One region of the Rahnella sp. PD4 genome, then DNA from elsewhere that is predicted to be linked to it. Evidence: predicted binding sites of a transcription regulator. Region 1 holds the regulator's gene; each other region holds the start of a gene.
The links. Region 1 encodes sigma-54, which starts transcription at its own class of promoters, with help from an activator protein. Its sites were predicted from a motif close to GTTGGCACANNTTTCGCTNT; they were not measured.

Region 1 (7,958 bases):
CACCTGTGGCGACAAATTTAATTGTTTGGCGGCCAGCTCGCTGATGATTTCCAGTGCGCGTTTTTTGCTGGCGCAATGAACGCCGCTTTTGGTGCATTCGGCATTAAGCACCGACGTTAATTGCATTGCAGTATCGTTAATCATGTCATCTTTCACTTTTGCGCTGTTTCACCCTTAAAGCTATATCGGCTCGTTTCCCGAAGGTCACAAGCCGATGCCCGAAGGTTTGTAGCACAGGGTTGGCTACATGAATGTCAGTGCTGTTTCAGTTTGTCTTTATGTTTATTCAGCTGTCGGGCCAGTTTATCAACCAGCCCGTCAATCGCTGCGTACATATCCTGATGTTCCGAGGTGGCATGTAATTCGCCTCCGTTCACATGCAAAGTGGCTTCCGCTACTTTCTGCACCTTTTCCACGCTCAACACCACATACACCTGATTAATCCTGTCGAAATACTGCTCGAGCTTAGCCAGTTTCGACGTGATGAACTCTCTCAGGGGATCCGTGATCTCAATGTGATGTCCGGTAATGTTGAGCTGCATAATGTCTTCCTTCTCTGTTGAGGTCAAACTAACTGTTTACGTTGGTTTGAGGGCGGGATGGACAAAGACTCTCGGTATTTGGCGACAGTCCGGCGCGCAACCATAATTCCCTGATCGGAAAGCAGGGTTGCTAACTTGCTGTCACTGAGCGGTTTTACAGGATTCTCCGCTGCGATTAATTTCTTCACCAGCGCCCGGATCGCGGTTGACGATGCCTCGCCGCCGCTGTCTGTACTGACATGGCTGGAGAAGAAATACTTCAGTTCGAAAATACCACGCGGACTGTGCAGGAACTTTTGTGTCGTCACGCGTGAAATCGTCGATTCGTGCATTTCCACGGCACTGGCAATATCGGCCAGCACCATAGGTTTCATAAATTCTTCACCCAGTTCAAAGAACGCCTGCTGCTGCTCAACGATGCAGCGCGTCACTTTCAACAGCGTGTCGTTACGGCTTTCCAGGCTTTTAATTAACCACTTGGCTTCCTGCAGATTGCTGCGGATAAATTGCCCGTCGCTGTCGCTGCGTGTGGAGTTACCCATCGCGGCGTACTGCTGGTTAATCTTCAGACGCGGAATGCTGTCGGAATTGAGTTCTACCGTCCAGACCCCTGACACTTTACGCACCAGCACATCCGGGATCACGTATTCGGATTCGCCGGTATTGATCGACTGACCCGGACGCGGATCCAGAGACTGGATCAGAAGCATCGCTCCTTTGAGTGTATCTTCTTTTAACCGGGTTGATCGCATAAGTGCGCGGAAATCATGGTTCGCCAGCAAATCGAGATGTTCGCTGATGATAAGACGGGCTTCAGTGATGAAAGGCGTGTCAGTGGCATATTGAGACAGCTGGATCAGCAGACAATCGCGCAGGTCACGTGCTGCCACCCCCACCGGATCAAAACGCTGAACGCGTTTAAGCACGGCCTCAACTTCGTCCATCGTGATGTTTTCATCACCGACGCTTTCGAGGATGTCTTCAAGGGAGACGGTCAGGTAACCGGTGTCATCCACCGCATCGACAATTGATGTGGCAATCGCGGCATCAGTATCAGAAAACGGCGTCAGCTCAACCTGCCACATCAGGTAATCCTGAAGGGTCTGGGTGGTTTCACCCTGATAAATGGGCAGCTCGTCGTCGCTGTAATCATTACCGGTACCGGACGGCGTGCCTGCGGTGTAAATCTCATCCCAGGTCGCGTCGAGCGGCAATTCTTCCGGCATATCTTTTTGCTCGAGCGCCTCGCGGGTGTCTAACCCCTCGCTGTCGGTGGCTTCTACCGAGTCGATTTCTTCATGAAGGTCAGTTTGTTCCAACAGAGGGTTGCTCTCCAGCGCGAGTTGGATCTCCTGCTGGAGCTCAAGCGTGGACAGTTGCAACAAGCGGATGGCCTGTTGTAACTGGGGAGTCATAGCCAGTTGTTGGCTGAGTCTGAGTTGCAAACCTTGCTTCATATCTTGGCTTAATTCCGTTGATGAGTGAAAACGGCAACACTTCTGTCAGAGACGGCCTGTTTCAGTGTAGGTGGAAACAGGCACGGTTCCGGCGGCACAGATCACAGACGGAATTCTTCACCAAGATAAACACGTTTAACTTGTTCATCAGCAAGAATGTCGGCTGGCGTGCCGTGGGCAATCAATTTCCCCTGACTGACAATATACGCGCGTTCACAAACGTCGAGTGTTTCGCGCACGTTATGGTCAGTGATCAGTACGCCGAGGCCGCTGTCACGTAAATGCTCAATGATTTTTTTAATGTCGATAACGGAAATCGGGTCAACCCCGGCGAACGGTTCATCCAGCAGGATGAATTTAGGGTTTGCTGCCAGCGCACGGGCAATTTCCACACGACGTCGTTCACCACCGGACAGTGACTGACCGAGGTTATCGCGCAAATGAGAAATATGGAACTCTTCCATTAATTCATTCGCGCGGTCATTACGCTGTTCTTTGGTCAGATCATCACGGATCTGCAGCACCGCCATCAGGTTATCAAATACACTGAGACGACGGAATATGGAGGCTTCCTGCGGAAGATAACCAATACCGCGACGGGCGCGGGTATGCAGCGGCAGCAGGCTGATGTCTTCATCATCAACGATGATACGGCCCGCATCGCGCTGGACAATGCCCACGACCATGTAAAAGGTGGTGGTTTTACCCGCACCATTTGGGCCCAATAACCCGACGATTTCACCCGAGTTGACCATCAGGCTGACATCTTCAACGACCTTACGGCCTTTGTATGCCTTGGCGAGATTCTCTGCGATTAATTTAGCCATAAAATATCAGTTACTCTTTTTGGTCGGCTGGCCGCCCGCTGCAGGCGTTTTTTGTTGCAGCTGCGAAGGGACCAGAACGGTCGTCACACGGTTACCCTTATCACTAAAAGCTTCCATTTGCTGTTTCTGTACCAGATAAGTAATGCGGTCGCCTTTCACATTGCTGTCCAGTTGCTCAAGGTAAGCATTGCCGGTCAGCGTGACGAGGTCATTTTCCACTTCGTAGCGGACTTTCTGGGCATGGCCTTTTACCGGCTTACCGTTGTCCTGCATCTGATAGAACGTCACCGGGTTACCGTAACCTTCTACCACTTCTTTACCGGACACACCCTGCGGACGTATCACCACCACTTTATCGGCTTTAACCTGGATCGTGCCCTGATTCACCACCACATTGCCGGTAAACGTCGCGGTATTGGTGTTGACGTCAAGTGCCTGATTTGCCGAGTCAATGGTGATCGGTTTCGTTGTGTCGTCTTTTAAGGCAAATGCCGGAACGCTGACGGCTAACAATGAGCTGACGATCAGAAGATCACGGATTTTATTTTTTGCTTTGAATTTCATAGGAAGTCGATACCTTTTCGATCAGCTCTGCTGTTTTATCACGCAGATTACCACGCATTTTCATGCCGTTAGATGTAAAACCTGTACCATAAAGCGTCACTTCATCGTCTGAGGCAACGTCCTGTGTCGTCAGGTTAACCTGTGCATTGTCCGTTTTGATTCTTTGCAGCTGTGATGTCTCAGGCGTCAGGCTATCGGCCTGCACATGCCCATAGAGATAAAGCATCTTATCCTGAGTCAGTTTCGCTTTATCGGAACGTAATACCCAGGTGGCTACTTTGTTCTTGTCATACATGGTCGCGACCGGATGAGTAAACCACGACACCTGATCCGTGGTGTAATATTTTACCTCGTCTGACACCAGTTTATACGTCAGGCTGCCCATCGGGTCATATACCATCGTAACGGTGTGGGAAGTCTGATAAGTCGGATCCTGATCGTTAACCACCTGCGGAACATCATCGCTGTTGTCAGACAATGACCAGCCAATCAGCACCAGGACAATGGCGGTAAGCGCCAGAATAACCCAAAGTTTTGCTTTACTCATATCGACAGCCCTTTGGCGTCCTCCAGCTTGCCCTGCGCCAGCAGAATCAAATCACACAGTTCGCGAACTGCACCACGCCCGCCAGCGATACGGGTAACATAATGCGCTTTTGGTAACAAAACAGGATGTGCATCCTGAACCGCCACAGAAAGACCCACTTCGGCCATCACCGGCCAGTCAATCAGGTCATCACCAATGTATGCCACTTCTTCGGCCCGAAGAGACAGTGTATCTAACAGTTCGCGGAAGGCCAAAAGCTTATCCGACTGGCCCTGATACAAGTGGCGAATACCCAGAGTTTTAGCGCGATCTTCCAGTAATTTTGCATTGCGGCCTGTAATAATCGCGACTTCGATGCCGGATGTCAGCAGGCAGCGGATACCGTAACCATCGCGAACGTTGAAACTTTTCAGCTCTTCTCCCTGATTTCCCATATAGATCAGGCCATCAGACATGACGCCATCGACATCGCAAATCAGCAGGCGGACCGCTTTCGCCCGTTCAAGCACTTGCGTACTGACCGGACCGTAGCAGGTTTCCGCCAGGGCTGCGCTATTACTCATTTAGGGAATTCCTCAATTAAACTACGCCAGCGCGCAGCATATCGTGCATATGTAACACACCCAGCAACTGGTCACCATCAGCAACCATCACACACGTGATGTGTTTGTCCTGCATTAAATTCAGCGCATCAACTGCCAGCAGTGACGGACGTACGCGAATGCCGCCTGTCGTCATCACATCCGCAATTGATGCCGTATTGATGTTGACACCCATATCAAAGATGCGTCGCAAATCCCCATCGGTAAAAATCCCTTCGATTTTCATCAAATCGTTGCAGATAACCGTCATGCCCAGATTTTTACGGGTGATTTCCAGCAACGCATCCCGTAACGACGCCTCGCGGCTGACGTGCGGGATCTCATCTCCGGTGTGCATGATATCGCTGACGCGAAGCAACAGCTTGCGACCCAGTGCTCCGCCAGGGTGTGACAGGGCGAAATCTTCCGGTGTGAACCCGCGAGCTTCCAGCAGTGCGACAGCCAGAGCATCGCCCATCACCAGCACCGCTGTGGTGCTGCTGGTCGGTGCCAGCCCCAGCGGGCAGGCTTCTTTGGGCACTTTTACACAAAGATGGACATCCGCCGCTTTTCCCATCGTGCTTTCAGGGTTAGACGTCATGCAGATAAGCGTAATGCCCAGGCGTTTGAGTACCGGAATCAGCCCCAGAATTTCATGGGCTTCACCGGAGTTGGAAATCAGAATGACGACATCCTGCTTTGACACCATGCCCAGGTCACCGTGGCTGGCTTCACCGGGATGCACAAAGAAGGCCGGCGTGCCTGTACTGGCAAAGGTGGCGGCCATCTTACGGCCAATATGACCGGATTTGCCCATGCCCATGACAACGACTTTGCCATTGCAGGCGAAAATTTTTTCGCAGGCGCGGGTAAAATCACCGTTAATGTATTGATCTAACTGCTCAAGTCCTTCACGTTCTGTTTTCAGTACATCACGTCCGACGGCCTGAAAATCAAAACCGGGGGCGAAGGTATCGTTAGCCATAGTCGGTTCCTGACAGAGTTCAGAAGGCAATGCTGTCTGGTAACAGGAACAGCACTGCCATATAGGCGATAAATCCACACAGCAATAATGCACCGGCTAAATGGCCGATACGGTGTTTACGCATCAGGCATAGCCCGGAAAGCACCACGCTGACCGCCAGCATGACCCAATAATCGCGATGAAATGCGTCCGGGTTGAACGAACCTGGTGCCACCAGCGCGGGTAATCCCAGCACCAGACAGGTATTAAAAATGTTTGCGCCAATGATGTTACCCAGCGCAATGTCATCTTCGCCTTTGATAGCACCGGCGATAAAGGTCGCCAGTTCCGGCAGACTGGTACCGATGGCGATGACCGTCAGGCCGATCACCAGTTCGCTGACACCCAGATAACGCGCGATGACGGTGCTGTTATCAACGATCATGCCCGATGCCAGGGGCATGATGATAAAGCCCAGCGCCAGCCATAAAAATGCGACCGTATTGCTGCTGTCTTGTGGAAGTTCGGACATTTGCTCATAGGTCAGCGTATCCAGGCCTTCTTTTTCGGCAGCACGGGCGATTTTTATCACCAGCATCATGAACACGCCTGCACTGGCCAGCAACAAAACACCATCAAGCCGGCTGAGTTCTCCGTCGCTTAACAGAAAACCACACAGAGCCGTGACCAGTAACAATAATGGGAGTTCGCGGCGTAATATATCAGAACGAACGGAAAGTGGATGAATCAGGGCGGCACCGCCCAAAATCAGAAGAATATTAATGATATTCGAACCAATGGCGTTTCCGATGGCCAAATCCATCTGATCGTTGATAGCCGCGGTGGTGGAAACGACCAGTTCAGGAAGAGATATTCCGACGCCGACGACAGTCATACCAATTACCAGCGGGGAGATGCCTATCGAGCGTGCCAGCACTGCGGCTCCGTACACCAGACGATCAGCGGCATACACTAACAGTAACAAGCCGACAATCATCAGTACGATAGCGAGAAGCATGAAACATCCTTTATTGGGTATAATGCGAGGTTCGTTGCCTTTACGGGCAGGCGATTCCTTCGTCAACATGAGCTAAGGCGACATTTTGTCTGAAAACAATGCCACCAGGTTCCTGTATGTTAGACGATGAAGGCTTTTAATTTAAAATGGTAATTGGTTGATTTTGACCATCTGTGGCTGAAAAGTAAATCGATGGCAACTTTGGTAACGAAACCGGGGTAAGTTTTTGTAAAAATACCAAAGTTATACGATACCCTGTGCGTGTCAGACGTATTCTTAGCGAAAGCATTCCGAAGGGAAAAACTGAATGAGTCAAAGCGAATCGAATCTGGTTGAGATCAAAGGCATGAGTTTCGTGCGTGGCGATCGTCCCATTTTCGAAGAGATAAATATGACAGTGCCGCGTGGCAAAGTCACCGCAATCATGGGGCCTTCGGGGATCGGTAAAACCACCTTGCTGCGTCTGATCGGCGGTCAACTTACGCCCAACAACGGCGAAATCTGGTTCGACGGCGACAACATTCCGACATTGTCCCGTCGCAAGCTGTACGAGTCGCGCAAGAAAATGAGCATGTTGTTTCAGTCCGGTGCATTGTTTACTGACCTGACTGTGTTCGAGAATGTGGCGTTCCCGTTGCGTGAACACAGCAAATTACCGGAGGAATTACTGCGCAGTACGGTGACCATGAAACTGGAAGCGGTAGGGTTGCGCGGTGCCGGTAATCTGATGCCTGCCGAATTGTCCGGTGGTATGGCGCGGCGCGTCGCACTGGCGCGTGCCATTGCGCTGGACCCTGAGCTGATTATGTTCGATGAGCCTTTTGTGGGGCAGGATCCGATCACCATGGGCGTTCTGGTCAAACTGATTGATGAGCTGAACCATGCGCTGGGCGTGACGTGCATTGTGGTTTCCCACGACGTGCCTGAAGTCCTGAGCATTGCTGATTATGCCTATATCGTGGCCGCACAGCATGTCATCGCAGAAGGTACGCCAGAGGAGTTGCAAAATAATCCTGATCCGCGCGTTCGTCAGTTCCTGGATGGTATTGCCGACGGACCGGTGCCTTTCCGTTTCCCGGCCGGTGATTACAAAACCGAGTTGCTCGGATGATGGAGTTCTCTGCTTATGTTAACTAAGGCACTCGCCTCAGTCGGACGTCGCGGGATAAACACCTGTGCGTCTTTTGGTCGTGCCGGACTGATGCTCTTTCGGGCATTGGTCGGTAAGCCGCAATTTGCCAAACAATGGCCGCTGCTGATCAAGCAGCTTTACAGCGTTGGCGTACTTTCCCTGTTGATTATCCTGGTTTCCGGTTTGTTTATCGGCATGGTGCTTGGCTTGCAGGGGTATCTGATTTTAACCACCTACAGCGCTGAGGCCAGCCTCGGTATGATGGTGGCGCTCTCTTTACTGCGCGAGCTTGGACCGGTGGTCACTGCACTGCTTTTCGCCGGGCG
Region 2 (7,958 bases), on a different contig from region 1:
CTCGTAAGTAAGTTTTGATAAGATAAAGAATAACGTAATCATTAGAGAAATAAGTTACTCTTTTTGCCATGAATACCCTTATTGAGAGAAAATATTTCTCCGGGAGAGCGAAATGATAGATAAAACTGACCGCACACTTTTATCGTTGCTACAGAAGGATTGCACCCTTTCTCTCAACACACTGGCGGAGGCCGTCAATCTCACGACCACCCCTTGCTGGAAAAGAATAAAGCGTCTTGAAGATGAAGGGATTATTTGCGGGAAAGTGGCGTTGCTCGATGGTGAGAAACTGGGGCTGAGCCTGACGGCATTTGTGCTGATTAAGACGCAGCATCACAACAGCGAGTGGTATCAGCGATTTGTTCAGCAAGTCGAAGCGTTTCCGGAGGTGCTGGGTTTTTACCGGATGGCGGGCGAATACGATTACCTGCTGCAGGTTCAGGTCTCCGATATGAAAAGCTACGATAACTTTTACAAGCGACTTGTGAATGGCATTCCAGGACTGAACGATGTGACCTCAAGTTTTGCGATGGAGCGCATAAAATCGACCACTGCATTGCCGATTTAATGCAAAAGTTGCAGTAAAAAGTTTCATCAGAAACACTTGTTAACTCTGGTATCCTTGTCGGCCTGAAGAGGAAACGGGGAGTTCGGCTGCCGGTTTAACTCAATAAAATCATTATTATTTGTATGGAAAATGCTGCGTGAGATTGTTTGCACAACTGGGCTGGTACTTCCGGCGTGAATGGCGCCGGTATCTGGGAGCCGTCGCCTTACTGGTCATTATCGCCGTTCTGCAATTACTGCCGCCAAAACTGGTGGGGGTCATTATCGATGGTGTTACGTCAAAACAAATGTCTTACAGCATGCTTTTTGCGTGGCTTGGCCTGATGCTGGGTACGGCTGTTGTGGTCTACCTGCTGCGTTATGTCTGGCGTGTGCTGCTCTTTGGCGCGTCTTATCAGCTTGCAGTTGAACTGCGGCAGGACTTTTTTCGTCAGCTGAGTCGCCAGCATCCTGCTTTTTATCTGCGCCATCGCACGGGCGATTTAATTGCACGTGCTACGAATGACGTCGACCGTGTGGTGTTCGCTGCGGGGGAGGGCGTACTGACGCTGGTGGATTCTCTGGTCATGGGGTTGGCGGTACTTATCGTTATGGCAACCCAGATCAGCTGGGAACTGACATTACTCTCGCTGGTGCCGATGCCGGTAATGGCCATCATCATCAAGCGCTATGGCGACCAACTTCATTCCCGCTTCAAGACTGCACAAGCTGCGTTTTCCTCGCTTAACGATCAGGCGCAGGAAAGCCTGACCAGTATCCGCATGATCAAAGCTTTTGGCCTGGAGAATCATCAGTCATCGCAGTTTGCTGACGTGGCTGCGGATACCGGTGCAAAAAATATGCGTGTCGCGCGCGTTGATGCCCGCTTTGATCCGACCATTTATGTTTCTATCGGCATGGCAAATCTGCTGGCCATCGGCGGCGGTAGCTGGATGGTCGTTAATGGTCACCTGACGCTGGGTGAACTCACCAGCTTTGTCATGTACCTTGGCCTGATGATCTGGCCGATGCTTGCGCTCGCCTGGATGTTTAACATCGTCGAACGTGGCAGTGCGGCTTACAGTCGTATTCGTAGCCTGTTGCAGGAAGCCCCCTCTGTTGTGGATGGCATCATCCCCCTACCGGCAGAGCGTGCGGTGCTGGAAGCCCGCATCACTGATTTCCATTATCCGGAAAATAGCCACGCTGCGTTAACGTCGGTCAATTTTTCCCTGCAACCTGGGCAAATGCTGGGGCTATGCGGTCCGACAGGTTCCGGTAAAAGCACGCTGTTGGCACTCCTTCAGCGCCAGTTCGATGTCACTGACGGGGATGTGCGTTATCACGGATTATCCCTTAAAGAAATTCAGCTTGATGACTGGCGTGCCCGTCTGGCTGTTGTCAGCCAAACGCCTTTCCTGTTTTCAGACACTGTCGCGCAGAATATCGCGCTCGGAAGACCTGATGCCACGCAGGAAGAGATTGAAGGAGCCGCGCGTCTCGCCAGCGTTCATGACGATATTCTGCGATTGCCTCAGGGATATGACACTGAAGTCGGCGAGCGTGGCGTCATGCTTTCCGGTGGTCAGAAGCAGCGTATTTCGATTGCACGTGCACTGCTCCTCAAAGCTGAAATTCTGATCCTTGATGATGCTTTATCCGCCGTTGATGGCCGGACAGAGCACCAGATCCTGCACAATCTTCGCCAGTGGGGCAGTGACCGTACGGTGATCATCAGTGCTCATCGTCTTTCAGCACTGACCGAAGCCAGTGAAATTTTGGTGTTCAGTCAGGGGAGTATTTCACAGCGTGGCAATCATGATCAGCTTGCTGCAGAACCCGGCTGGTACCGCGATATGTTCCGTTATCAGCAATTAGAAGCCGCGCTGGATGATGTGCCGCAGGAAAAGGAGCCGGAACACCGTGGCTGAACAAAAAATAATTAAAATTCAGAAGCTTTGGCCAACGCTAAAGCGCCTGTTAAAATACGGAAAACCCTACACTACACCGCTGTCTTATGCGGTGCTGATGCTATGGATTGCCGCTGCAGCGGAAGTGACCGGCCCTATCTTAATCAGCTTCTTTATTGATCATTACGTGGCTAAAGGTGAGATGCCGTGGGGGAAGGTTAGTTTGCTCGCGTTAAGCTTTCTTTTCCTGCAATTCCTGGCGGCAAGCCTGCATTATTTTCAGGCACTGTTGTTCAACCGTGCTGCGGTGGGTGTCGTTCAGCGCCTGCGCACCGAAGTTATGGATGCTGCACTACGGCAGCCGCTGAGTGCATTCGATACTCAACCTGTAGGTCAGCTGATTTCCCGCGTGACAAACGACACGGAAGTTATCCGTGATTTGTATGTGACTGTGGTATCGACAGTCTTGCGCAGTATTGCCCTGATTGGGGCAATGCTGGTGGCGATGTTCAGTCTCGACTGGCGTCTGGCATCGGTGGCGATTTGTATCTTCCCGGCCGTGTTTGTTGTGATGGGGTTGTACCAGATTTACAGTACGCCGGTGGTGCGCAAAGTACGTGCTTACCTGGCGGATATTAATGATGGTTTCAATGAAGTCATCAACGGTATGAATGTCATTCAGCAGTTCCGCCAGCAGAAAAGATTCGGGGAACGGCTTGCCCGCGCCAGTCAGTCGCACTATATGGCCCGTATGCAAACGCTGCGGTTGGAAGGATTCCTGTTGCGTCCTTTGCTCAGTTTATTCTCCTCGTTAATTTTATGTGGTCTGCTCATTCTCTTTGGATTCAGCGCAGAGGGCTCTGTGGGCGTTGGTGTTTTATACGCCTTCATTAATTATCTCGGACGGCTCAACGAGCCTCTGATTGAACTGACCTCACAGCAATCGATTATGCAGCAGGCAGTGGTTGCCGGTGAGCGTATCTTTGATTTGATGGACAGGACGCAGCAGCAGTATGGACCCGATGATAAATTGCTGACCAGCGGTGAGATTGATATCAAAGACGTCAGCTTTGCTTATCTGCCGGATAAATGGGTGCTGGAAAACATTTCTTTGCACGTCCCATCACGCGGATTTGTCGCGTTGGTCGGGCATACCGGCAGCGGTAAAAGCACGCTGGCAAATCTGCTGATGGGCTATTATCCGCTAAACAAAGGTGAGATCCGGGTTGACGGGCGTAACCTCGCCGATTTATCGCACACCAGCCTGCGTAAAGGTATTGCGATGGTGCAACAGGATCCGGTCGTTCTGGCAGAGTCCGTATTTGCCAATGTCACGTTAGGCCGTGATATTGATGAAGCACAGGTTTGGCATGCGCTGGACATTGTCCAGCTCTCACCGCTGGTGCGCGAAATGCCCGAAGGTATCAATACGCGTCTGGGAGAACAGGGCAATAATCTTTCTGTAGGGCAGAAGCAATTACTGGCGATGGCGCGCGTTTTGGTGCAGGCACCGGAAATTCTGATCCTTGACGAGGCAACGGCCAATATTGACTCCGGCACAGAGCAGGCAATTCAGCGCGCATTACGGGCTATCCGTCAGCAGACTACACTTGTGGTTATTGCACACCGGCTTTCAACGATCGTAGATGCCGATAATATTTTGGTATTGCACCGCGGACAAGCCGTTGAGCAGGGTAATCACTTGCAGCTGCTGGCAGAAAAAGGCCGGTATTATCAGATGTATCAGTTGCAACTTGCCGGGCAGCAATTGGCTTCTGCCGGACAGATTACACCCGCAACAGAAAACGCATAATCTTATGCCGGTGCCGTCCTCCGCGGTACCGGCTATCTTTTTTCCCCGGTTTTCTTTTCCCGTTTTTAGCTTTCCCCGCACTGTATTCATGCAGGCAAAACCTTTTTATCAATCCGGATGCACTAAAAAGCAGCGATGAGCACTTAAATGGTGCGAGCGCTGCTGTGCTGAACAGGATTTGGCAACTGTGCGCAGGGTCACGATTATTCTGAAAATGCCGTATTACGTGGGAATTGCATGAATCTGTGACCAATTTCAACTCTGGCACACCCTTTGCTTTATTCAATCCGTATCGGGCGTGAATCCTCTCACGGCAGGCCCTTAATTCGAGGAGTGGCACAATGAAGCTGGTTACTGTGGTGATCAAACCTTTTAAGCTGGAAGACGTGCGTGAAGCGCTGTCTGCTGTTGGAATTCAGGGGCTGACCGTAACGGAAGTTAAAGGTTTTGGCCGTCAGAAAGGTCATGCAGAACTTTACCGTGGCGCGGAATACAGCGTGAACTTCCTACCAAAAGTAAAAATCGACATTGCTATCGCTGACGATCAGCTTGATGAAGTGATCGACGTGATCAGCAAAGCGGCCTACACCGGCAAGATCGGTGATGGCAAAATTTTCGTTGCTGAGTTGCAACGTGTTATCCGTATTCGTACCGGTGAAACCGACGAAGCAGCACTGTGATTTCAGGTTCTTTTCTCTCACACCAATCGGTTTGAGATAAATCAGATGAGAAAAAACAGTTTTGAGAAACAGGGGTGGGTTAATAATGAAAAAACTTTTATCCATGATGGGGCTTGGTGCAGTGGCTTTGCTGCCTTCGCTGGCCATGGCGGCAGCACCAGCAGCGGCAAACGGCGCTGATAATGCCTTTATGATGATTTGTACTGCGCTGGTATTGTTCATGACCGTACCTGGCGTAGCGTTGTTCTACGGCGGCTTACTGCGTTCGAAAAACGTTTTGTCCATGCTGACTCAGGTTATTGTCACCTTTGCTCTGGTCTGCGTTCTGTGGATCCTCTACGGCTACAGCCTTGCTTTCAGCGAAGGTAATGCGTTCTTCGGTGGTTTCAGCAACGTCATGATGAAAGGCATTGGACTGGATTCTGTGACAGGCACCTTCTCGCAGATGATTCATGTTGCATTCCAGTGCTCATTTGCCTGTATCACGGTGGCGCTGATCGTGGGCGGTATCGCTGAGCGTGTACGTTTTTCAGCGGTTCTGATTTTCACGGTGATCTGGCTGACTTTCTCTTACATCCCGATGGCTCATATGGTGTGGGCAGGCGGTTTCCTGGCTGCTGATGGTGCGCTGGACTTTGCCGGTGGTACTGTTGTCCACATTAACGCCGCAATTGCAGGCCTGGTGGGAGCGTATCTGCTCGGTAAACGTGCCGGTTTTGGTAAGGAAGCTTTCAAACCACACAACCTGCCAATGGTCTTCACGGGTGCCTCAATCCTCTACGTGGGCTGGTTCGGCTTCAACGCGGGTTCAGCAAGTGCCGCAAGTTCTGTTGCCGCACTGGCTTTCCTGAACACGGTAATTGCTACCGCTGGCGCAATCCTGTCCTGGACGCTGGTTGAGTGGATGGTACGTGGTAAGCCTTCACTGCTGGGCGCAAGCTCTGGTGCTATCGCGGGTCTGGTCGCTATCACGCCGGCATGTGGTACGGTGGGCGTTGGCGGTGCTTTGATCATCGGTCTGGTCGGTGGTATCACTGGCCTGTGGGGTGTGGTTACCCTGAAAAAATGGCTGCGTGTTGATGACACCTGTGACGTATTCGGTGTTCACGGCGTGTGCGGTATCGTAGGTTGCCTGCTGACTGGCGTGTTCACTTCCAGTTCCCTGGGCGGCGTAGGTTATGCAGAAGGCGTGACCATGGGCCATCAGGTGTGGGTGCAGTTCTTCAGCGTATGCGTGACCTTGGTGTGGTCCGGTGTTGTGGCCTTCATCGGTTACAAAGTGGCTGATATGATTGTAGGTCTGCGTGTTCCTGAAGAGCAGGAACGTGAAGGTCTGGATGTTAACAGCCACGGTGAAAATGCTTACAACCAATAAGCCAGTAGTAATCTGATTTCAGAGAAAGTAGTGCGCTAACTCTCTCATTAAGCAGTACAGAACAATAAAATAATGATGATATGCAAAAGGGGCGATAGTGATATCGCCCCTTTTTAATGCGCCATTTTCACAGGACGTTTTTTAATAAAGATTATTCAGGCTTTCGCTGACGAATAACGCCTTCCTGGACCGTAGAGGCGACCAGAACGCCATCGCGGGTATAAAACTGCCCACGCACAAAACCGCGCGCACCGGAAGCAGAAGTACTTTCAACGGCATACAGCAACCAGTCATCCATGCGGAACGGACGGTGGAACCACATCGAATGGTCGATGGTCGCGACCTGCATTCCCGGTTCAAGGAAGCCAATGCCATGAGGTTGCAGCGCCGTAGGCAGGAAATTGAAGTCAGATGCATAGCCCAGCAAATACTGATGAATTCGCAAATCATCTGGCATCTCACCGTTGGCCCGGAACCACACGGCACGGTTAGGTTCTTCGACGCTTCCTTTCAGCGGGTTATGAAACTTCACCGGACGCATTTCAATAGGCTTATGGCCGATAAATTTTTCGCGGAATTTTTCCGGTATCAGATGCGCCAGATTTTTAGCAATATCGGATTCTGATACCAGCGTTTCCGGTGGTGGTACATCCGGCATGGCGTTCTGATGCTCAAAGCCACTTTCCTGGCTCTGAAACGACGCTGTCATATAGAAAATCGGTTTTCCATGCTGTACGGCTTTTACACGGCGTGCACTGAAGCTGTTGCCATCGCGCAGGATTTCCACGTCATAGATGATGGGCTTACTGCTGTCGCCTGGGCGCAAAAAATAGCTGTGGAAAGAATGGATACCCCGCTCCGCCGGGACAGTCTGCTTGGCGGCATACAATGCCTGTCCGACCACCTGACCGCCAAAGACCTGACGTAAGCCTAAATCTTCACTTTGGCCACGGAACAACCCTTCTTCAATTTTTTCCAGATCGAGCAGATCCAGCAGATTTTTTAATGCCTGACTCATAGTGGCCTCATGAAAGTAACCAGAGAAATCGACCTCAGTTGTTCGGGGTAATGCAGGCAGGAATCTTCTGAAATACGCCTTCACCGACAGGTCTAACCTGTTAATCATAGTGGATCTTCCGTTTTGCCAGAAGATCTGTTTGGCCGTTAACAGGAAAACCTCAGATTCTTGTGCCATGATTAATAGGTAAGCTGGTTAAAGTCACTACATTCATCGTCGGCGCTTATTACGGCTTGTCGACAAGCGACTATAAAAAGGGAGTACGATCAATGAAACTTTGGCAGATAGTAGGTGGAACCGCGCTGTCTCTGACTCTTGCCGGATGTGCACAGCATCATGAGGCACCAGCGCAGCAACCTCCTGTGAATACGGCGGCCAGTCCGGTCACTCAACCTGCGATCACCGGCCCGAATGTATCGGGTAGTGTGTTCATCAATCAGCGTGTTGCTTTGCCACCGGATGCTGTCCTGACGGTGACATTGTCTGATGCTTCGGTGGCGGATGCGCCATCCCGGGTGATTTCGCAAAAAGTAGCAAGAACGCAAGGGAAACAGGCTCCGTTTACCTTCATCCTGCCATATAACCCGCAGGAAATTGCTCCTGACGCCCGTATTCT
Region 3 (7,958 bases), on a different contig from region 1:
CACCGCCAACCGTTGCCATTACCGTCAGCTCAATGGTGGTCCATAAACCGGCCAGCAGTTCCGGCATATAAGGCCATAGCGCGCTAAAGTTAAGCTGATAGGTCATGAAAGATCTCCGTCAAACCCTGATTACGCGCCGATGGAAGCAGGCAGCGGTGCCTTCATCCATTTTTCAGACAGCGTATTCAGCGTCTTGTCTTTGATGCCTTCGGCGATCAGTGCATTCACTTTGTCTTTCAGCGCAGGCTCGTCTTTACGCAGACCCACGTAGCACGGCGAATCTTTCAGCATCACTTTGGAAACCGGTGCCTTGGCCGGATTCATGCGGGCAATGGCTGCCACCACCAGGTTACCGGTGGCGATGTATTCCACCTGACCGGACAGGTATGCAGACAGCGTAGTGTTGTTGTCTTCATAGCGCTGAATTTTGGCATCTTTCGGCGCCACGTCTGTCAGTGCCAGATCTTCCACGGCACCACGGGTCACGCCGATGGTTTTACCGGACAGCGCTTTCAGGTCGGACAGTTTGTCCCCCTGCGCACCAAACACGCCGAGGAAGAACGGTGCGTAGGCATTGCTGAAATCGATGACTTTTTCGCGCTCAGGATTTTTACCCAGGCTTGAAATCACCAGATCGACTTTATCCGTTTGCAGATAAGGTACGCGGTTGGCGCTGGTGACCGGCACCAGTTGCAACTTAAGTTTCATCTTATCGGCCAGATAATGTGCCATATCGATGTCATACCCTTCCGGCTGCAAGTCCTTGCTCACCGAACCAAACGGCGGGAAATCCTGAGGAACGGCCACGCGCAGTACACCGCGTTTCTGAATATCCTGTAACTGATCGGCCATGACGGCAGATGCCTGAAGCACCAACATTGCCGCACCTGCCCACATCAACAGCCGTTTGTTCATGTTCATAGATTATCTCCGGTGAAAGGTTTTTGAAACGATAGATTCTTATATTTATAACTCTGCAACGAATGTGCCAAAACCAGCACAGCGGAAAAAATGCGGACAAAATCACGGTACCACAAGGAATTAGAAAACGGAGGATACGATCAGGAGGGATTTTTTGCCCTGAACCAGGGCAAAAGGACTGAAAAGAAGACAATCATGACGCACTAAAAATGTGCAAAAGCACCAGAAAAGCGCTCAGTTTGTTCTGCAAACGGGAATCAGCGCTGCTCAAGCTCATCCAGATCGTTATACAAATCGCTTATCTGATGAATGCGCTGCCGGCCTGAGGTGAGCATCTCGTGCAGCAATGCGTTGCTGAGTAAATTCGCCAGACTCATGGCGGAAGAATAGCTGTCAAACGCCGATACGCTGTCGAGAGGCGCGGCCAGATGCCAGGTTGCCAGTGGGATCAGCGTCTGGGCCTGCGGCTCGCAGATCAACAACACCGGCACGCCCATCGTCTGTAATTGCGTGAGAACTGCCTTCGCCATGCGCGGCCTGCGGCGGAAGGCGACGAAAATCACCACATCCTGCACAGTCAGATCCACCAGTTCTTCAGCCAGCGTCTGGCCCGGTTGCGGCATCATCATCACGCCAGTGCGTACCTGAATCAGTTGCTGACGCAAATGCAGCGCCACCGGATAACTGTTGCGAAAGCCCAGCAGGCGCACCTGACGCGCCTGACTGAGGGCGGCGATCAGCGCGCCAAACTGTACGCCATCAATCTGATTAATCCACTGCGTCAGGTTGGCCATTTCCTGCTTATAGTGCCGCGATAACAAAGTGTTGCCCTGCACCGCATCGCGACTGTCCGTCAGCGGCATACCGCTCTGGCGCAGGGTGCGCATTTCATCGCGCATGTCACGGTAACTCGGATATCCCAGGCGCTTGAACAGCCGGCTGACCGTGGCTTTCGACACGCCGCTCAGCCGTGCCAGTTCGGCGCTGTTATAACTCATCAGGTCGTCAATACTGGCAAAAATAAAGTCGGCCACCCGCTGTTCCTGCGGCGTCAGTTCTGCGTAATGGTCACGCAGACGTTCATCAATCTGTTTCATCCCCGTCCCTTTTGTAACCAATGTTTCAGCGGAACATACCATGCACTATGCTTGCCAATGCAAGCTAAATTATGAGTGAAAGCGTGAAGATTCTGCCGATGTGGAACACCTCTTGCTTAACTTTATCCCTACGCGCCCACATCCCTGCATGCGCGGGCAGCATAAAAAAAGTGTTTCAAAAAGGACATCGCATGATTAACAGTAACAGCGCGCCGCTGGGCATGGCGGTCACACCCCATCATCTGGCGAGCCAGAGTGCGCTTGCAGTATTGCGCGAAGGCGGCAATGCCATCGAGGCGATGGTGGCGGCGGCCGCGACAATTGCCGTGGTCTATCCGCACATGAACGGTCTGGGCGGCGATGGCTTCTGGCTGATTGTGCCACCGCAGGGAAACCCGGTGGCAATAGATGCCAGCGGTGCCGCAGGCTCCCTCGCCACTCTCGATTTCTATACCGGTGAAACGCATATTCCGCATCGGGGACCGAAAGCCGCGCTGACAGTCGCAGGCACTGTCGGCGGCTGGCAGGAAGCGCTGAATGTGTCGGCTGAATTTGGCGGCGAGCAAAAACCGCTCTCCCGCCTGCTGCGTGATGCCATTCGTTACGCTGCTGACGGCATTCCGGTAACAGCCTCGCAGGAAGCTGCGACCCGTGCCAAACAACACGAACTTGAAAATTTCAGCACCTTCGCCGACGTTTTTCTGCCTAATGGCGATGTCCCCCGCGCCGGAAATCGCTTTACCCAGCCGCAACTGGCGCAGACATTATCGATGCTGTGCGAGGACGGGCTGAACAGTTTCTATCGTGGTGAGCTGGCCGACAATATGGCCGCCGACATGGAAAAGCTCGGCATGCCGGTCACCCGCGCTGATCTCGCGGCTTACAAGCCCCAGCGTCGTGTGCCGCTGCGCCTCAAACACAGTAAAGGCGAAATCTACAACCTGACACCGCCGACGCAGGGGCTGGTTTCACTGGCGATCCTCGGCCTGACTGACCGCCTGCCGCTGGAAACCCTGGATGAAAGTGCGACGATTCACAGCATTGTTGAAGCCACCAAACTGGCGTTCGGCCTGCGTGACCGTTTTATCACCGATCCGCGCATGATGACGCAGGATGCCCAGAGCCTGTTGGATCCCCAATATCTGGATGCCCTCGCCACCCGCATCAAACCCCACAGCGCTGCCGACTGGGGCAAAGGTAAAGGACCGGGCGATACCGTCTGGATGGGTGTGATGGACAGCAGCGGACTGGCTGTTTCTTTTATCCAGAGTATTTATCACGAGTTCGGCAGTGGCGTGGTGCTGCCGGGCAGCGGCGTGTTGTGGCAAAACCGTGGCGCGTCCTTCAGCCTCGATGCCGGGCATTTACTGGCGCTGGCGCCGGGCAAACAACCGTTCCATACCCTTAATCCTGCCGCCGCACGCTTATATGACGGGCGCACGATGGTTTACGGCTCAATGGGGGGAGACGGACAGCCGCAGACGCAGGCCGCCGTGTTTATCCGCCATGTGGTCCAGGGACAATCGTTACAGCAGGCGATCAGCGGCCCGCGCTGGCTGCTTGGCCGTACCTGGGGCGAGAGTTCGGATTCACTGAAACTGGAAAGCCGTTTTGCCTATCCGACGCTGGCGGGCCTGAGACAGCGTGGTCACGACGTCGAACTGTTGCCAGATTTCAGCGAAGCCGTCGGCCACGCTGGCGCGATCGTCCGCCATACCAACGGCATGTTTGAAGGGGCCTCCGACCCGCGCAGCAACGGCAGCGCAGCCGGATTTTGATCAGAGTTCGCTCATGAAAATTGATAAGGAAGCAGCATGAAAGAAACATCCGCAGCGACCAGCTGGGCCGCCTATATCTGCCAGATGGAATCCGTTCTGGCGCTGGAACTCGACGACGCACGTCGTCAGGAATTGCTGGTGCAGTTCAGCCGCATCGCCCAAATGGCGCAACCCCTGATGGATTTACCGCTCGATGCCCGACTGGAGATTGCCGGGGTATATCGCGCATGAAATCGCTTGATCACTTTACGATAAGCCAGTTACATCGGGCACTTGCGCAGGGGGATATCTCCGCCAGGGAAATAGCCACTTTCGCGCTTGATGCCATTGAACAGGCGAATCCGGTCATCAATGCTTATACGCATATCACCCGTGAACGCATGCTGAGTGAAGCTGCAAAAGTTGATAAAATCCGGGCCAGCGGCGCAACATTGCCTCCGCTGGCGGGTATTCCTTATGCAGTGAAAAACCTGCTGGACGTGGCCGGGGAAGTGACGCTGGCAGGCGCAAGCCTTAACAGCAACAATGCCGCCGCACGTCAGGACGCCTGGACGGTTTCACGCCTGACCTCACAGGGTGCAATGCTTTCCGGCATGCTGAATATGGATGCTTACGCGTACGGCTTCACCACGGAAAACAGCCATTATGGCACCACCCGTAACCCGCGGGATCTGTCGCGTGTGGCCGGTGGCTCTTCCGGCGGTTCGGCCGCTGCCGTCGCTGCCGGGCTGGTACATTTCAGCCTCGGCAGCGATACCAACGGTTCGATCCGCGTGCCGTCCTCGTTAAGCGGTATTCTGGGCCTGAAGCCCACCTTCGGGCGGATTTCACGTCGCGGCAGCCAGCCGTTTGTTGCCAGCCTCGATCACATCGGGCCGATGGCCCGTTGCAGCGAAGATTTGTCGCAGGTTTATGATGCCATTCAGGGCACGGATCCGCAGGATCACTTCCAGGCCGATAAGCCTGTGACCGGGACATTTTCACTGCTTAAACGCGGGCAGGAAGGTTTGCGCAGTGCCGTTTTGGGCGGATATTTTTCCACCTGGTGCGATGATCACGCCAAAGTAGCCGTATGTCAGGTCGCGCAGGCACTGGGAGCGCAGGAAGAAATTGAAATGCCACAGGCCGAACTGGCGCGTTCCGCTGCGTTTATTATCAGTGCGTCGGAGGGCGGCAATCAGTATTTGCCAAAACTGCGCAGCATACCGGAACAGTTTGAGCCGCTGTCGCGCGAGCGCTTACTGGCGGGGGCGATGATCCCGGCGGCATGGTATGTTCAGGCACAGCGTTTCCGTCAGCAGTTTCAACAGCAAATCTTGTCCTTGTTCGATCATTGGGACATTCTGATCGCGCCTGCCACACCGTGTCCGGCGACCCTCATTGGTCAGGAAACCTTTCACATCAACGGTCAGGATCTGCCAACGCGCGCCAGTATGGGTATGCTGACGCAGCCGATTTCGTTCCTCGGCCTGCCGGTGGTAACGGTGCCGGTCACCACATCAACCGGTCTGCCGATAGGATTACAACTGATAGCGCCACCGTGGCGCGAAGACCTTTGCCTGCGCGCTGCCCGGGCGCTTGAGCAGCAGGGGATCGTGAAAGTCAGCAGTTCTCCGGTGATGCCCGCCTGACAGCCTGCATCCCCGTTTTCCAGGGTGAAGTGAAAAGAGTAAAGAGAGTCACTATGAAAACTGAACATATCGACCGCCCGGCGATCCTTGCCGAAATGAACGCGGCATTTTATCGCTATGAACAGGCGCTGATCACTAACGATACCGCCGTCCTCGACGAACTGTTCTGGCACGACCCGCGTACCGTGCGCTACGGCGCGGGAGAAAATCTTTACGGCATTGACGCCATCCGCGCATTCCGCATAGCACGATCGTCACAAGGGTTAGACCGGGAACTAGTCAATACCACCATCACCACTTTTGGCGACGACATGGCGGTCACCAGTACGGAATTCCGCCGGGAAGGCAGCGACAAGATTGGCCGTCAGCAGCAAACGTGGGTGAAGATGCCAAGTGGATGGAAGATTGTGGCGGCCCATGTGAGTCTGATGGTTTGACCGAACCATTGGGCGGTTCAGCTTTGGAAAGCTGAGGAAACTTTTTTTCGGTTTCACCGAAGGGGAGTTTTGGTTACCACCGAGGGGAAATCTGAACGGTGATAATTTCGGTTTCTCAATAATAGCGATCACTTATCGCGCTGCGCCGAAACCGCCCAAAAGGGGAAAGTGCTTTTCCCCTTTTGGATTTCCCCTCGCTGTTACAACACGCGCTTCGCTCGCTGGCTATGTTCCAGTTACCACCGTGACAGGCTGGAAATCTTGCCGCTCTGCGGTTCCTTCTCTCGGTCTTCGAGCCATAGGTCTCGAAGCCGCTCCGTTCAGCAAGATTTCTGAATCGCCCGTGGGCTTTTTAAAAAAATATAGTGAGGTTGTGAAGTTGAAGCCTGAGGCCGGTTCCAAAATCGCGCCGGAGGAGAGGTGGAAAACCGCGCGTCTTTTTGCGCGGGTTGTAACCCGAACAGAGGGCACCGCGGAGCGGCGGGATTTTGCGGCTATCGCTATGGCTTATGAAACATAGCCAACGAGCAGAGCGCGCAGTGAAAGAGCCTGGGATTCTTAAGGGGTGCGGCGATAGGCGCCCCTTAAGGCCAGTTTGGGCGGCGAGCCCAAGGTTTTGAATTTGAATTTGAATTTGAATTTCGGGATTAAACACCGAAATGTTTAACCCAGTGATCCGCAATGTCCTGCCGTTTACACACCCATACCTTCTCATGTGACCCGATGTAATCGAGAAACCGCTGTAAAGCCCGAAACCGCCCCGGGCGGCCCAATATCCGGCAGTGCATCCCGACCGACATCATTTTCGGCGAGGTTTCGCCTTCTTCGTACAACACGTCAAACGTGTCTTTCAGATAAGTGTAAAACTGCTCACCCGTGTTGAACCCCTGCGGGGAGGCAAAACGCATGTCGTTGGTCTCCAGCGTGTAAGGGATCACCAGATGCTGTTTCGTTTCACCATTTTCCAGTTTGACCGGCGTCCAGAACGGCAGATCATCGCCGTAATAATCGCTGTCATACTGGAACCCACCCGACTCTACCACCAGCTGGCGCGTATTCGGGCTGTCGCGTCCGGTATACCAGCCGGACGGTGCTTTGCCGAACAAATCGCGCAGAACGGTAATCGCTTTTTGCATGTGCTCCGCCTCCCCGGCTTTGCTCATGTCCTGATAATGGATCCAGCGCCAGCCATGGCTGACGACGTCGTAATCCGCCGCCTTGATCGCGCTGACGATTTCCGGATTGCGGGCCAGTGCCATCGCCACGCCGAAAACGGTCAGCGGTAAGCCGCGTTTCTGAAACTCATTGTGGATGCGCCAGAAACCGGCACGCGAGCCGTATTCGTACAGCGAATCCATCGACATGTGGCGGTCAGGGAAACTGGCGGCACCGATGATGTCCGATAAAAATTGTTCGGAACCTGCATCACCATGCAAAACGTTGTTCTCGGCACCCTCTTCATAATTGAGAACAAACTGCACCGCAATGCGGGCGTTGCCCGGCCAGTTGGCATGCGGCGGGCGTCCGGCGTAACCGATTAAATCGCGCGGATAGGCATCCGTAAAACCGTACTCAAAATCAGACATAATTATCTCTCAGATTCAGCCCGGCAAAGCGGCCAGACAAGGGTTTTTCAAGGGGATAATCCAGATCACCATGTTTACCGGTCGTCAGACGCAGAGCAGCCAGTGACTCGACCATTTTGACCGCCGCGCTGACGCCGTCGATTACCGGCATATTCAGCTCGAGTGTCAGTTCCTGCGCCAGATCAGCCATTCCGCCACAACCGAGGACAATCGCTCCGCTGCCGTCAGATTTTTTCGCCGCGATACACTGCCTGCGGACTTTTTCCTGCGCCAGCCCGCTGCCGTCTTCCAGCGATAGCACCGGCAGATCGATAGCGTGTAAAGCCGCGCAATGGCGTTCGAATCCATATTGATGCAACAAATGCCGGGCGATTGTCAGCGTACGCGGCAAAGTGGTCACGATAGAAAATCGCGTCGCCAGCATCGTTGCCAGATGCATCGCCGCTTCGGCAATACCGATCACCGGTGCACGCGCCAGCTCGCGGGCGGCCAGTAATCCCGGGTCACC

Region 2: the regulator sigma-54 is predicted to act here: its motif matches at 4,530-4,549, upstream of glnK (P-II family nitrogen regulator).
Region 3: the regulator sigma-54 is predicted to act here: its motif matches at 2,118-2,137, upstream of ACOZIO_RS08730 (gamma-glutamyltransferase family protein).

What each region holds. Positions count from the first base shown of each region.
Region 1 is NZ_JBLZQF010000007.1:101,078-109,035, reverse strand. It holds gene ptsN (PTS IIA-like nitrogen regulatory protein PtsN) at 1-156, opposite strand, end outside; gene hpf (ribosome hibernation promoting factor) at 255-542, opposite strand; gene rpoN (RNA polymerase factor sigma-54) at 566-1,999, opposite strand; gene lptB (LPS export ABC transporter ATP-binding protein) at 2,101-2,826, opposite strand; gene lptA (lipopolysaccharide ABC transporter substrate-binding protein LptA) at 2,833-3,390, opposite strand; gene lptC (LPS export ABC transporter periplasmic protein LptC) at 3,368-3,937, opposite strand; gene kdsC (3-deoxy-manno-octulosonate-8-phosphatase KdsC) at 3,934-4,500, opposite strand; gene kdsD (arabinose-5-phosphate isomerase KdsD) at 4,517-5,503, opposite strand; gene ACOZIO_RS17615 (calcium/sodium antiporter) at 5,523-6,500, opposite strand; gene mlaF (phospholipid ABC transporter ATP-binding protein MlaF) at 6,808-7,611, shown strand; gene mlaE (lipid asymmetry maintenance ABC transporter permease subunit MlaE) at 7,627-7,958, shown strand, end outside.
Region 2 is NZ_JBLZQF010000003.1:575,066-583,023, forward strand. It holds gene ACOZIO_RS11530 (Lrp/AsnC family transcriptional regulator) at 113-568, shown strand; gene ACOZIO_RS11535 (SmdA family multidrug ABC transporter permease/ATP-binding protein) at 705-2,477, shown strand; gene ACOZIO_RS11540 (SmdB family multidrug efflux ABC transporter permease/ATP-binding protein) at 2,437-4,269, shown strand; gene glnK (P-II family nitrogen regulator) at 4,611-4,949, shown strand; gene amtB (ammonium transporter AmtB) at 5,035-6,324, shown strand; gene tesB (acyl-CoA thioesterase II) at 6,476-7,342, opposite strand; gene ACOZIO_RS11560 (YbaY family lipoprotein) at 7,612-7,958, shown strand, end outside.
Region 3 is NZ_JBLZQF010000002.1:890,529-898,486, forward strand. It holds gene ACOZIO_RS08715 (amino acid ABC transporter permease) at 1-106, opposite strand, end outside; gene ACOZIO_RS08720 (transporter substrate-binding domain-containing protein) at 130-921, opposite strand; gene ACOZIO_RS08725 (MurR/RpiR family transcriptional regulator) at 1,179-2,018, opposite strand; gene ACOZIO_RS08730 (gamma-glutamyltransferase family protein) at 2,210-3,796, shown strand; gene hpxX (oxalurate catabolism protein HpxX) at 3,833-4,027, shown strand; gene ACOZIO_RS08740 (AtzE family amidohydrolase) at 4,024-5,427, shown strand; gene hpxZ (oxalurate catabolism protein HpxZ) at 5,481-5,864, shown strand; gene puuE (allantoinase PuuE) at 6,512-7,450, opposite strand; gene ACOZIO_RS08755 (aspartate/glutamate racemase family protein) at 7,443-7,958, opposite strand, start outside.